4 regions of the Micromonospora sp. TSRI0369 genome follow, and region 1 is predicted to be linked to each of the others. Evidence: riboswitches for the same ligand, from Rfam matches in the RefSeq annotation. Region 1 holds a riboswitch; each other region holds the start of a gene.
The links. Region 1 has a riboswitch for cobalamin ahead of metE (5-methyltetrahydropteroyltriglutamate--homocysteine S-methyltransferase). Riboswitches for the same ligand answer to the same signal wherever they lie in the genome.
Positions count from the first base shown of each region.

Region 2: another riboswitch for cobalamin. It lies ahead of AMK25_RS06130 (magnesium chelatase subunit D family protein); the one in region 1 lies ahead of metE (5-methyltetrahydropteroyltriglutamate--homocysteine S-methyltransferase).
Region 3: another riboswitch for cobalamin. It lies ahead of AMK25_RS06075 (ABC transporter substrate-binding protein); the one in region 1 lies ahead of metE (5-methyltetrahydropteroyltriglutamate--homocysteine S-methyltransferase).
Region 4: another riboswitch for cobalamin. It lies ahead of AMK25_RS11235 (acyl-CoA thioesterase); the one in region 1 lies ahead of metE (5-methyltetrahydropteroyltriglutamate--homocysteine S-methyltransferase).

Region 1 covers NZ_LIVU01000003.1:180,243-182,435, forward strand. The annotation lists gene AMK25_RS09740 (beta-1,3-glucanase family protein) at 1-382, shown strand, start outside; cobalamin riboswitch at 494-711, shown strand; gene metE (5-methyltetrahydropteroyltriglutamate--homocysteine S-methyltransferase) at 828-2,193, shown strand, end outside.
Region 2 covers NZ_LIVU01000002.1:181,313-183,505, forward strand. The annotation lists gene AMK25_RS06130 (magnesium chelatase subunit D family protein) at 1-821, opposite strand, end outside; cobalamin riboswitch at 869-1,012, opposite strand; gene AMK25_RS06135 (bifunctional cobalt-precorrin-7 (C(5))-methyltransferase/cobalt-precorrin-6B (C(15))-methyltransferase) at 1,067-2,193, shown strand, end outside.
Region 3 covers NZ_LIVU01000002.1:170,336-172,528, forward strand. The annotation lists partial or broken gene AMK25_RS06070 (MFS transporter) at 34-273, opposite strand; cobalamin riboswitch at 862-1,045, shown strand; gene AMK25_RS06075 (ABC transporter substrate-binding protein) at 1,088-2,071, shown strand; gene AMK25_RS06080 (FecCD family ABC transporter permease) at 2,098-2,193, shown strand, end outside.
Region 4 covers NZ_LIVU01000003.1:540,170-542,362, forward strand. The annotation lists gene AMK25_RS11225 (PrsW family intramembrane metalloprotease) at 1-246, shown strand, start outside; gene AMK25_RS11230 (LysE family translocator) at 275-760, opposite strand; gene AMK25_RS11235 (acyl-CoA thioesterase) at 764-1,276, opposite strand; cobalamin riboswitch at 1,407-1,614, opposite strand; gene AMK25_RS11240 (copper resistance CopC family protein) at 1,865-2,193, opposite strand, start outside.

The DNA.
Region 1 (2,193 bases):
CGGGGTGCCCGTGGTCAGCAACTGGAACAACAAGTGCGTCGACGTGCCGAGCTCCAACTTCGTCGACCGCGTGCCGCTGCAGATGTGGAACTGCAACAACACCAACGCGCAGAAGTGGACGTTCAGCGGCACGGCGCTGAAGAGCCAGAATGACAAGTGCATGGACATCGACGCCGGGTCCACCGCCAACGGTGCGGTGGTGCAGCTCTACACCTGCAATGGCACCGGCGCTCAGCAGTTCACCCTGAACGCGGCCGGAGACCTGGTCAACCTTCAGGCCAACAAGTGCGTCGACATCAAGGACCGGAACGGCAACGACGGCGCGAGGCTCCAGCTCTGGGACTGCACGGGCGCGGCCAACCAGAAGTGGCGCAAGGGCTGACCGGCCCTGCGACGGGGGCGGGGGCCGACCGCGAGTCGCTCCCGCCACCCGCCGCGACGGCTCGCCGTCCCGCAGGACGGACGCGCCGACCACGCCGGCTCACCGCCCCATACGATGGACAACGGTGCTGGTTCGCCGTGCCCGTGAAGGGTGTGGCGTCGTAAGAGGGAACCCGGTGTGAGTCCGGGACTGCCCCGCAGCGGTGAGTGGGAACGACAGCCGTCATCGAAGCACTGGACCGTGAGGTCTGGGAAGCGACGGCCAGTAGGTGACCGGATGGACCGGTCGCGCCCGCGAGTCCGAAGACCTGCCCGCACCGCGCACACCGTCCGGTGTGCGCCGCCGACGGTCGCTCGGGACGGCCGGTGCGGAAGCCGGTACGCCGCCTGTACCCCTTCCCTCCCTGCCCCGATCGGCCTCGTGTGCTTCGAGGGAAGGGATCTCCATGAGTACCGCATTCGGTCAGAGCACCGTGCTGGGCTATCCGCGTATCGGGGGCAACCGGCAACTCAAGAAGGCCGTCGAGGCCTACTGGGCGGGCCGGATCGACGCCGAGGAGTTGGCGGCGACCTCTGCCGCGCTACGGGCGGAGGTCTGGCGGACGCTGCGCGACGCGCGCCTGGACGCGATCCCGTCCAACACGTTCTCCTACTACGACCAGGTGCTGGACACGGCCGTCGCCGTCGGCGCGATCCCGCACCGGTTCGCCCGTCTCGGCCTCGGCGATCTCGACACCTACTTCGCCATGGCCCGGGGCGTCGATGCCGAGCCGGCGCTCGAACTGACGAAGTGGTTCGACACCAACTACCACTATCTGGTTCCCGAGATCGGCTCCGACACCGCCTTCGCGGCGAATCCCGACAAGGCGCTGCGCGAGTACCGCGAGGCCCGCGAGCTGGGAATCGACAGCCGACCGGTGCTGGTCGGCCCGGCCACATTCCTGCTGCTGGCCAAGCCCACCGAGGCGCGCGGCGAACCGTTCGACCGGTTGACCGACCTGGTCGACGTGTACGCCGACATCCTGCGATCCCTCGCCGCGGCGGGCGTGCGATGGGTGCAACTGGACGAACCCGCCTACGTCGCCGACCGGAGCACCGCCGAGATCGACGCGCTGCGGGAGGCGTACACCCGGCTCGGCGCGGTGGAACAGCGGCCGGCGATCTTCGTCGCCACCTATTTCGGCGAGCTCGGTGACGCGCTGCCCGCCCTGCTCGACACGCCGGTCGAAGCGGTTGGTGTGGACCTGGTGGCCGGGCCCGGCAACCTGCGGCGGCTGGCCGGTGCGGGACCGCTGCGTGGCAAGACGATCGTGGCCGGCCTCGTCGACGGCCGCAACGTCTGGCGTACCGACCTGCGCGCCGCCGTGGCGGCTGGTGCCGCTGTCACCGCCCTCGCCGACCACGTCGCCGTGTCCACCTCGTGCTCGCTGCTGCACGTGCCGGTGGACCTGTCCGCCGAGACCGCTCTCGACCCGGCGCTGCGTCAGCGGCTCGCCTTTGCTCGGCAGAAGGTCGATGAGGTCGTTCGGCTCGGCCGCGCGCTGCGCAACGGCACCACGTCCCTGCCCGAGCCGCTGCCGCCCACCCCGGCCGCATGGCGCGACGACACCGTACGCGGCCGGCTCACCGCGTTGCGTGCCACGGATCGGCAGCGCGGCGCGTACCCGGAGCGAGCGGCGGCACAGCAGGCCCGGCTGAACCTGCCGCCCCTGCCGACCACGACCATCGGATCGTTCCCGCAGACCGACGAGCTGCGCCGCGCGCGTGCCGAGCATCGGGCCGGCCGCCTCGACGACACCGCCTACACCCGGC
Region 2 (2,193 bases), on a different contig from region 1:
CCGTCCACGTCGAACGCGGCGCACAGCTCGGCGATCCTGGTCAGCGTCTCGTCGTCGAGCACGACACCGGCCAGCGAGCGCCGGGCGGCGGCCAGCCGGGTGCGCAGGGCTTCCTGCTCGCCGGCCCAGCGTGTGGCGAAGCCCTCCGGGTCGGCGTCGAATGCGAGCCGGCGGCGGACCGCCTGCACCCGCAGGACGGGGTCACGCGGGGCGGCGACCTCGACCGTCAGGCCGAACCGGTCGAGCAGCTGCGGGCGCAGTTCGCCCTCCTCCGGGTTCATCGTGCCGATCAACACGAACCGGGAGGCATGCTCGACCGAGACACCGTCGCGTTCGACGCTGACCCGGCCGGTCGCCGCGGCGTCGAGCAGCAGGTCGACCAGGTGGTCCGGCAGCAGGTTGACCTCGTCGACGTACAGCAGGCCACGATGGGCCCGGGCCAGCAGGCCAGGCTCGAACGCGACGACGCCGTCTCGCAGCGCGGCATCGAGCTTCAGCGATCCGGTCACCCGGTCGTCGCCGGCTCCGACGGGTAGTTCGACGAGGCGTACCGGCCGTTCGACGACGGGCGTGGGCACGTCGAACGGCCCGTCGGGGCAGACCGCCGAGGGATCGTCCGGGTCGATGGAGAACCGGTCGCCCGCATAGACCCGTACCGCCGGGAGCACCTCGGCGAGGCCGCGCACGGTAGTGGTCTTGGCAGTGCCCTTCTCCCCGCGGATCAGGACACCGCCGATGAGCGGATCGATCGCGACCAGGGTGAGGGCGAGAGTCATGTCGTCGGCGCCGACGACGGCACAAAAGGGGTACTGCGCTGGCATGTAGGGCTCCCGCTCGATCTGCCATGGCGGTCCACGACGCGGCATGCGCCGTGGATCGGATCGAGGCCGGTCTTCGGACTTCCCAGGTCAATGCCTGGATCACCGCAGCGGGCCCTGTGCCGGATTCTCACCGGCTTCCCAGATTCTCCCCGCGACCACGGTCGTGGGGCACCTCGAACCTGTGCATCACCATAGACGCCCCGGTGGCCGGGGCAAGGGCCGGTGGGCGGCTAGGGTGCATCTCCATGGAGGAGCGGGTGACCGTGGTGGGGATCGGGGCTGACGGGTGGGTGGGTCTGCCGGAGCCGTCCCGGGCGCTGGTGCGGGCGGCCGCGACGCTGCTCGGCGGGCGGCGGCACCTCGAGGCGGTGCCGCCCGTCGACGGCCAGCAGCGCGTGGCGTGGCCGTCGCCGCTGCGGGACAATCTGCCAGGTGTGCTCGCCTCCGCGCGAGGGCCGGTTGTCGTGCTGGCCTCCGGCGACCCGCTCGTGTCGGGTATCGGCACGACGCTGCTGGACGTCCTGGGCCCGGAGCGCGTGACGATCGTGCCCGGGGTCTCCTCGGTAGCCCTCGCCCGAGCACGTCTCGGATGGCCGGCCGAGTCCGTCACCACGGTCAGCCTGGTCGGCCGGGACCTACGGCTGATCGTGCCTGCGCTCTCGGCCGGGCGCCGGCTGCTCGTGCTGTCCAGCGACGAGACGACACCCGCGGCCGTGGCCGCGGTGCTGACCGGGCTCGGTTGGGGGCAGTCCAGGCTGGTCGTGCTCGGTGACCTCGGTGCCGCCGGTGAGTCGTGTACCGCGACCACCGCGGCCGGGTGGGACCTGAACGACGTGCCGCGGTTGAACGTTCTCGCTGTCGAAGCTCGCGGTGCCGGTCCGGGCTGGGCCTCGGGCGGCGTGTTGCCCGACGACGCGTTCGAGCACGGCGGGCAGATCACCAAACGTGACCTGCGGGCCAGTGCCCTGGCCCGGCTCGCGCCCGCGCCCGGTCAGCTGCTGTGGGACGTCGGCGCCGGCAGCGGCTCGATCGGTGTGGAGTGGATGCGGGCCTGGCCGACGGCACGGACGATCGCGGTGGAGCCCCGCTCCGACCGGGCCGCGCTGGTGCACCGCAACGCCGCTGCCCTCGGCGTGCCGGGTCTGTGTCTGGTCGAGGGTTCGGCGCCCGGGGCCCTGTCCGGCCTGGACCGTCCCGACGCGGTGTTCGTCGGCGGCGGGGCCACCGTCCCCGGCGTGCTGGACACCTGCTGGGATGCGCTCGGCGCCGGTGGACGGCTCGTCGTGCACGGTGTCACCGCCGAGACCGAGGCGGTGCTGCTGAAGCAGCACAGCCGGCGCGGCGGTGAACTCGTCCGCCTGCACGTCGAACG
Region 3 (2,193 bases), on a different contig from region 1:
CTGACCGGCGGGGACGTGGGCGGAACCCGGGGAGACGATCGCGGTCAGGCCGGCGGTGGACAGCGTCGCCCCGCCCAGGTCGAGGCGTCCACCGGCCGGGTCCCGCGATTCCGGGACCAGTAGCCGGCCGGCGAGCAGGCAGATCACCACGATCGGGACGTTCACCAGGAAGATTGCACCCCAGGGCAGGTGAGCCAGGACGAGTCCGCCGATTGGTGGCCCGGCGGCGAAGCCCAGCGCACTGGTCGCCGCCCAGATGCCGATCGCCGGGGACCAGCAACAACATCTTCCCGCTCGTCCCCGGCGTGGACGGCGTGGTACGCGACGAGAAGGGCAACGTCCGCTGCGTGGTCCTGCACGATACGCCCCTTGGAACCTTCGCCGAACGCACCCTGATCGACCCTCGCGCAGCGTGGTTCTACCCGACGGCGTGGACCCGGTGCGGATCGCCACCGCCATGAACCCGGGCGATGTCATCCTGGATCGCGCTGACGCGCCGCATCAACTTCACCGCGGGCCAGCGCGTCCTTGTCCTCGGCGCCGTCGGCAACGCAGGTCGGATGGCGATCCAGATCGCGAAGTACCGTGCTCGCTCGTCGAGCTCTTCGACGTCTGCATCGCCGGCCTCATGCCCACGACCGAGGAGCCGGTCGCCGGCGGACGTGGCCTCGCACCTGCGCTCACGTATTGCTGCTCAGCCTCAGCCACGGCGCTCACTGTCGATCACGTGCCCTCGCCCAGCCACCGCGCACGAGAAAGGAGCCGGATGGGTTGCGGGCCGACAGCCACGCCGAGGCCGGTCCGGCGCGTCGGATTTCCCACAGCGGGTGCCCGGACCGGATCCGCGGCGAGCGCGGGCCGTTATGGTGGGGACGCCGTGGTGTTCGGGAAGCCGGTGTGATGCCGGCGCGGCCCTCGCCACTGTGATCGGGAGACCGTCGGCCCTCGTCGTTTCGCGAGGTCACTGGGCAGAGATGCCTGGGAAGGCCGGCCGGCGGTTGCTTGTCCCGTCAGCCAGGAGACCGGCCACGGCACGTTCGTCCCCGTCCACGAGGTGTTGGAAGGCGGTCCCGCTGTGCGGTTCCCCATGCCCTGGCGCGTTGCCGCGCCGTTGTTGCTGTCCACTGTGCTGCTCACCGGCTGCGGCGCCGATGCCAAGCCTGCTGCCGCACCACCGGCGGTGTCCGCTGGACCGGTCGCGGTGACCAACTGCGGCACCCCGGTGACCATCGCGGCGCCACCGATGCGGGTCGTCACCATGAACCAGGCCGCCACGGAGATCATGCTGGCCCTGGGCCTGCAAGATCGGATGATCGGCACGGCCTACCTCGACGACGCGATCCTGCCCGCCTACGCGGACGCCTACGCGAAGATCCCGGTGCTGGCCAAGGAGTACCCGACCAAGGAGAAGCTGCTCGAGGCTGAACCCGATTTCGTGTACGCGTCGTACAACAGCGCGTTCGGTGACGAGGGGGTCGGTGACCGCGCCGACTGGCAGAAACTCGGCGTCGGCACCTACATCTCCCCTGCCGGGTGCCCGGCGCAGACCCGGCAGGCGAAGCTCGCCATCGGCGACGTGTTCACCGAGATCCGCGAGCTCGCGGCGATCTTCGGGGTGAGCGACCGCGGCGAGAAGCTGATCGCCGACCACGAGGGCCGCATCGCCACGGCCGCAGGCACCGCCCGCAACGTGAAGGTCATGTGGTGGGACGGCGGCAGCGACGCCCCGAGCGTCGGCGCCTGCTGCGGCGCCCCCAACATGATCATGTCGGCGGCCGGGGTCACCAACGCCTTCGCCGACCTCACCGGCAGCTGGGGCGACACAAGCTGGGAGACCGTCACCGACCGCAACCCCGAGGTCATCGTGCTCGTCGACGCGAGCTGGGATCCCGCCGCGCAGAAGAAGACCTTCCTCGCCGGGCACCGCACCCTCAAGGACCTGCCCGCGGTCAAACAGCAGTGGTACGTGGTGATCCCGTTCTCGTCAACCACGGCCGGTGTCCGCAACGTCCTCGGCGTCGAAGCCCTCGCCCAGGGCATCGCCGCGCTGCCGTCCGGGGTCCCGAGCTGACCGCCGTCACCACCCGGCCCGCCCCGGTGCGCACCCACCGCCCGGTGCGGGCGGTCGGCCTGGCCGCGCTCGTGCTGGCTCTGGTCGCCGGTCTGGTGCTGTCGGTGGCCGTCGCGGTCACC
Region 4 (2,193 bases), 360 kb from region 1:
TTCGCCGCCGCGCCCGGCGGCCGGAAGCTGGCGGCGTTCCTGCTCACCTTTGCCGCCGCCGTCACGCTGCACACCTGCTGGGACACGTTCGGCACGCAGCCCGCGTACCTGTTCATCGGCGGCGTGTCGCTGGGCTGGGTGCTGCTGCGCCTGCACCTGGACCGCGAGCGGCCGGCCGCCCCGCCCCGGGCGCCGGAGCATGATCCTCACCAGCTCGCCGAGGTGGCGGGGTCGGAGCCCTCCTGATGCCGCCACCCCAGCGTGCTGAAGTCGATCAAGCGGCCTGACCCGTCCCGCCGAGCAGCAACAATTGTGCCGCGACCGGGCCCGCGTCGGGCCGGACGAACTGCGGCAGGAACGCCACGCTGAACAGGATCATCTTCGGGCTGAGCAGGTTCGTGAGCAGCCCGCGCCGGAACGCCCGCCCGGCGCCGCCGTCCGGCCCACCGCCCGCCGGACCGGTACGGCCCCTGCCGCGCAGCGCCCGCACCCCGAGCACGATCAGGTACGCCGCCCCGGCCCACCGGATCGCGGTGAACAGCACCGGGGACGCGGCGATCACCGTGGCGAGCCCGGCCACCACGGCGGCGACGTGCACCGCCTCCCCGGCGGCGACCCCGAGCGCCGCCACCGCCCCGGCCCGCGCGCCGTACCTGGTGGCGTTGGCGAGCACGAACATCATGTCCGGCCCGGGGGTGAGCATGAGCACCACGATCGCGGCCAGGTAACCCGCGAGCGTGGTGGCCGACAGTCCGAGCACGCCTCAGCCCTCCTCGACGCCGTCGAGCAGCGCCCGGCGCAGCGCCAGCCGGTGTTCGCGCCGGATCTGCGCCTCCCGGTAGCGCCGCCGGTCGCCGTCGGTGCCGGGCAGCAGCGGCGGCACCGGCCGGGGCTGGCCCTCGTCGTCCACCGCCACCATCACCAGGTGCGCTGTCGCCACGTCCACCGGTGGCACCGCACGGTCCCAGCGGTCCGCGCTGACCTTCACGGCCACCTCCATCGAGCTGCGGCCGGCCCAGGTGATCCGGGCGTCCACGTGGACCACGTCGCCGACGCGTACCGCGCGCAGGAAGGCCGTCTCGTCGATCGCGGCGGTGACGGCCGGTCCGTCGGAGTGGCGGGCGGCGACCACCCCGGCGACCGAGTCGATCAGGTTGAGGATCCGGCCGCCGTGCACCGTACCCATGAGGTTGGTGTGGTGCTGGTCCATGATCTGCGACAGGGTCAGGTGCGAGGCCGACGGTGGTCGGCCGGTGAGGGTGATGGCATCGGTCATCGTGCGGTTCCGTCCTACGCAGAAGCGGACCGCCGACCGGACGGGGTGTGCACGTCGAGGCACGCCGACGGCTCCCGCCCGGCGTGTCACCCGCCCGACCCACCCGCGAGGTCGACGGCAGCGCGCACCGGTGGTACGCGCGACGCGGGCAGGTCTTCGGACTCGCGGGCCTGACACGAGGTCGCCTACTGGCCGTCGCTTCCCAGGCCGGTGGCCCAGTGCTGTTGACGGCGGTCGTTCCCACTCACCGCTGCGGGGCAGTCCCGGACTTCCACCGGGTTCCCTCTTACGACACCCGGCCGTCGCCGACCGGGTGAACCAGCGCTGCCGGCAGCCTAACCCAGCCCCGACCCGCCCTCGCCGGGACCCGCGTTCCGCCCTGCCCCGCAGTGCCCCCGCCCGTCCCACTCCGGCGCACCCGTTGCCGGCCCGCAGGCGCAGTCCGCATAGCAGGACGGCTCTCTCGCCTGTCAGGAAGGCCCGAGATCTTGGAAGGAATGCGCCCCTATGGGGGCCGTTTCGTACCAAGATCTCCGGGCGGACCAGCGTAAGCGGGTGACGGGTCAGCCCGCGTCGGCGGGTGATGCGTCAGGAAGGGCGGCGACGGCGCAGCAACAGTGCGACCACGGCGGCTGCTGCCACCGCGGCGGCCGCTCCGCCGACCAGGAGTCCCACCGGCAGACCGCCGTCGTCGGCGCCCGTCGAGGCGTCGGCGCTCGCCGGAGAGGCGTCCGCACCTGCCGAAGCGCCTGCCGGAGCGCCCGCCGAAGCGCCTGCCGACGTGCCAGCCGGAGCGGATGTGCCCGCCGAAGCGTCTGCGGTCGGTGACGGGACGGCCGCCGGGGGAGCGGCCGGGTCGGCGACAGTGAAGCGGTACGAGCCCTGGACCGGGTGGCCGTCGCGGGAGACCACCCGGT